One region of the Oceanospirillum sp. genome, then DNA from elsewhere that is predicted to be linked to it. Evidence: predicted binding sites of a transcription regulator. Region 1 holds the regulator's gene; the other holds the start of a gene.
The links. The regulator sigma-54, encoded in region 1, starts transcription at its own class of promoters, with help from an activator protein. The targets are predictions, from matches to a motif close to TGGCACNNNNNTTGCTNT.

Region 1 (2,184 bases):
ACCTTGGATATCTGTGAAAAAGCCTATATCGTCAGTGCAGGGCAGATTATCGCTGAAGGCGATGCCGCCAACATCATGGACAACCAGCAGGTACGGGATGTCTATCTCGGCCATGAGTTCAAGTTATAACCACTTTGGGAATAAGCCGTAATCTATGAAACCGGCCTTACAGCTTAAAATTGGTCAGAGTCTGACCATGACACCTCAACTGCAGCAGGCGATACGCCTGTTGCAGCTATCGACTCTCGATTTACAGCAGGAGATTCAGGAAGCCCTTGAATCTAATCCTATGCTGGAGCTTGAAGACGAGTTTAATTCAGCAAATGATGCCACTGAAGCAAACTCAGATTCCGAGAGCAACAAAGAGGACCAGAGCAAATCCGAAAGTGAATCTGCCAGCAGTAATGAAAGTCAGGATGCTGAGCTGGAAAACTATACCGCAACAGCGGAAGACAGCTGGCAGGATTCGATCCCTGAAGACCTACCAGTGGACAGTGGCTGGGATGATGTCTATCAGGAAAGCCTCTATACTCAATCATCAGCCCCAAGTGATGATGACGGTTCCTATCTTGAGCAGCGCGGCATCATCACAGAAACGCTGCAGGACCATCTGCTCTGGCAATTAAACCTGTCAGGCCTGCCGGAATGCGATCGGCTGATCGCAGAAGCGATCATCGACAGTATTGATCCTGATGGCTACCTCTCGTCCCCGATCGAAGAGATCTATGAAGGCCTGCAAAGCCGACCTGAGTTCCAGAATAAAGAATACGAGCTTGAGATAGAGGACGTTCAGGCCGTTCAGGGATATATTCAGCACCTTGATCCGATTGGTTGTGCCGTTAAAGACCTGCAGGAGTGCCTGCTCGTTCAGCTGGAGCCTCTGGATGCTAACGCCTTCCTGCTGGAAAAAACCCGTAAACTGATCACCCTGCATCTCGACCTTCTGGGTAGTCGTGATTTCGCACAGCTTATGCGTCGTCTGAGAGTTAAAGAACCTGAGCTTCAGGATATCATTGAGCTGATCCGTAGCCTGAACCCTAAACCTGGGTCTTCTATTTCGACAGAACATGCTGAGTACATTGCACCGGATCTTTTTGTTACCCGTGAAGAGGATCACTGGAAAGTCGACCTGAACCCGGATATAGCCCCCAAAATTCGTATTCATGGTGCTTATTCTGGTCTGATCAAGCGGGCCGACAACAGCCGGGATAACACCTTTATGAAAAACCAGCTTCAGGAAGCACGCTGGTTCCTGAAGAGTCTTCATAGCCGCAACGAGACATTACTCAAGGTTGGCATTGAGATTGTGAAGCGCCAGCAGGCATTTCTTGAAATTGGTGAAGAAGGCATGAAACCACTGGTCCTGCATGACATTGCAGATGCCATCGGCATGCATGAATCCACCATCTCCCGGGTAACGACGCAGAAATATATCCATACCCCCCGGGGTATTTTTGAACTTAAGTACTTTTTCTCCAGTCATGTCGGTACTACCGCAGGTGGTGAAGCATCCTCGACCGCAATTCGGGCTATGATTAAGAAAATGATTGCCGATGAACCACCGAGGAAACCTTTCAGCGACAGTAAGTTGGCCAATATGTTGGCTGAGCAGGGAATTAAGGTCGCCAGACGGACCGTCGCCAAGTACCGCGAAGCGATGAATATCCCCCCGTCGAACGAACGTAAGAAATTGATTTAAAATCAATTTAGAAAAAACGCTTTGCAAATACCTGAAAAACGATACAATCAAAATTGCAAGACCGCGAATAATAAGGAGCTATTTATGCAATTGAATATTACCGGTCAACACCTGGAATTAACTGAAGCTCTGCAAGAGTACGTTTCTACCAAGTTTGAGCGTCTTGAGCGTCACGTTGATAACATCACTAACGTACAGGTTGTTCTCAAGCTGGAAAAAGAGCGTCAGATTGCTGAAGCAACTCTGCACGTAGCCGGCGCAGATCTGCATGCCACCGCAGAAGCTGAAGATATGTATGCATCTATTGATATGCTGACGGATAAAATCGATCGCCAGCTGATCAAACACAAAGAAAAGGCCCAAGCCCGTAAACAGGGTGCGGCAGCCCGCTAATTATTGAGCATAACTGATATCCATGTTACTCAATTCAGTTCTGACTCCTCCGAGAACCCTTGACGGGGTTCCCGGAGGCAGCAAAAAGCGTC
Region 2 (2,184 bases), on a different contig from region 1:
TTTCGCCGCCGCATCGCCAATGCTGAGATGCTGAAAGAAGTCGGAGAAGGCGTACCGGAAGGCGGAAAAGGCAGGCCGGCAGCGCTATACATACCTGCACCGGGCTCAGAGAAGCATCTGTTTACCCGGGCATTTAAGGATTAATGACCCGGTAACCTGCCAGCCCCTGTCCTGATGCGTCTTCGGCCTGCGTATACCCGGTATTGACCGGGTCAGAATAGCACTCACCGCAAACAGTCATTAGGAAACAACGGGACAGTAACACTGCCCCAAGTTGTCCCATTATGTTTAAAAACCTCATTTTTTCTGAGTATTTTTGCGATCCAGCCCGTCAATTGTCACCAAAAAAGATGGCACCTTGCTTGCACTCCAGAGAGGAGTTATCCGGCCTTGACGGGGTCACCCTGCACACATCGTAAGTCGATCCCGTCAGCTGCCATGTACCGGATAATCTTGGGGTTGTTATGCGCCGGCCTAAGGAATGAGTTTCTTCAGGTTTTTCGGAGTTCCGAGACGGCGCTTTTTTACCCGATCCTTTTGATATGCAGGATCGGGCGTAACCCAACCCAATCGCGGTAACCTTCTTACACCTCCGAGCAACCTGTTTTCAGGTTATTAAATCGGTATAACCAGAGCCTTTCTGGGGCCCGCAGCTCATCAGACACCATCTGAATGACTGCGGGCATTTTTTTACCTGCGATCCGCGATGTTGATAAACACGACCCCTAACGCAAGGCCTCCTCAGAGCTTTCCTCCGTTTTTCACCCTGCATTACCCGGCACCACTGGCTTGCTATTTGCCTTATCTCAAGCTTTAGAGGGATCAGCCCTGCCACAGATACCGTAAAAACCAGCACAGAGACTGTAAACGCTAACAAAGTGCGCCAGACGGTCTAATCTGAACGAAGGCTATCCCAAAGATGACGGCTGACACCGACAACATCGATATCAGCCCATCGATCTTTCACTGCAACCGGAAGGGATTTTCCAATGACGGATTCAAAGAATACAAAGCTACTGGGTATTGAGCTCTCACCTCTGGAACTGCGCTCCGGCCGCTGGATTCTGCAGGAGTGGCAGATCGATCAGATCTGGCCGGAACCCCAGGAGAGCGCTCCGGCAAAAGGCCAAAAAGAGCAAAGCGCCAATGGCAACCCCTTGACCTGGCTACCACTGGAGCTGCATCGGGATGAGCGCAGCGCCTACCGCTTTAATCTTAACTCCGTTGTGCCCCATCTGTTTGTCCTCTGTGATGACAGTGAGGGCGACGAGTGGCTGCCGATGCAGATTACCGCCTGCCAGGATCTGGCCGCGTCCTGGCTGGATGGCGAGCAGAAGGTTCTGGAATACCCGATGCCAGAAGCGCTTCAGTGCTGGATCGAAGCCTTTATTACCGAGCATGGCGAACTGATCGAAGAAAAAAGAAAGAAACGCTACGCCGGTGAAAAAAAGGATAAAGGCAAGGAGACATCAAACGCTGGAAACAGCTGCCAGAGTGACAACACGTTTGTAGAAACAGGAGGCAAACCGTGAGCGACAAGGGTTTCTTTTCCCGCTGGGCACAACGTAAACAACAGGTCATCGAGGAAGAAGCAGCGCTGAAACAGGCCGCTGGTGACAAAAACGCGACCGATGCCTCTCCGCAGAAAACAGCAACCTCCTATCAGCCCTCGTCGGATTCGACTCCGCACGCATCAGAGCCATCGGCCTTTGATAACACCGTGACCACAGAAGCCCAGCCCGCCCCCAGCGCAGCGGACGGGCAAGCTGGTGCCATCCCGGATAAACCGACGGCACAAACGGATACCGAAACGGACAAGCCTCTTTCCGATGACGATATGCCGGATGTTGCCGGTATCGATGGCAACAGCAATGTCAGCGCTTTTTTCAGCGAAGGCGTTAGCCAGGCCCTACGCAAACAAGCGCTCAAAGCGATGTTTCTGAAACCAGAGTTCAACATCCGCGACGGCATGGATGACTATGATCTGAACTATGCCGACGCACCAGAACTGGCGGCAGATGCCGCTGCCGAGCTGCGCCAGTGGTTTAAAAACAAAGACCCGCTCAATCTAAAACACGATAAGGAATCCGAAGCGGCCGCTACAAGCGCTGAAAGCGATACGGCTGATGACGCAAACGTCACCCACGAAGCAAACGCTCCTGCAGATCAGCCTGAGACCCTATA

Region 2: the regulator sigma-54 is predicted to act here: its motif matches at 786-803, upstream of AC4GL5_RS13160 (DUF3305 domain-containing protein).

What each region holds. Positions count from the first base shown of each region.
Region 1 covers NZ_CEYNZH010000010.1:65,856-68,039, forward strand. The annotation lists gene lptB (LPS export ABC transporter ATP-binding protein) at 1-129, shown strand, start outside; gene AC4GL5_RS06685 (RNA polymerase factor sigma-54) at 155-1,699, shown strand; gene hpf (ribosome hibernation promoting factor) at 1,784-2,092, shown strand; gene ptsN (PTS IIA-like nitrogen regulatory protein PtsN) at 2,115-2,184, shown strand, end outside.
Region 2 covers NZ_CEYNZH010000034.1:22,361-24,544, reverse strand. The annotation lists gene AC4GL5_RS13165 (NrtR DNA-binding winged helix domain-containing protein) at 1-144, shown strand, start outside; gene AC4GL5_RS13160 (DUF3305 domain-containing protein) at 990-1,532, shown strand; gene AC4GL5_RS13155 (DUF3306 domain-containing protein) at 1,529-2,184, shown strand, end outside.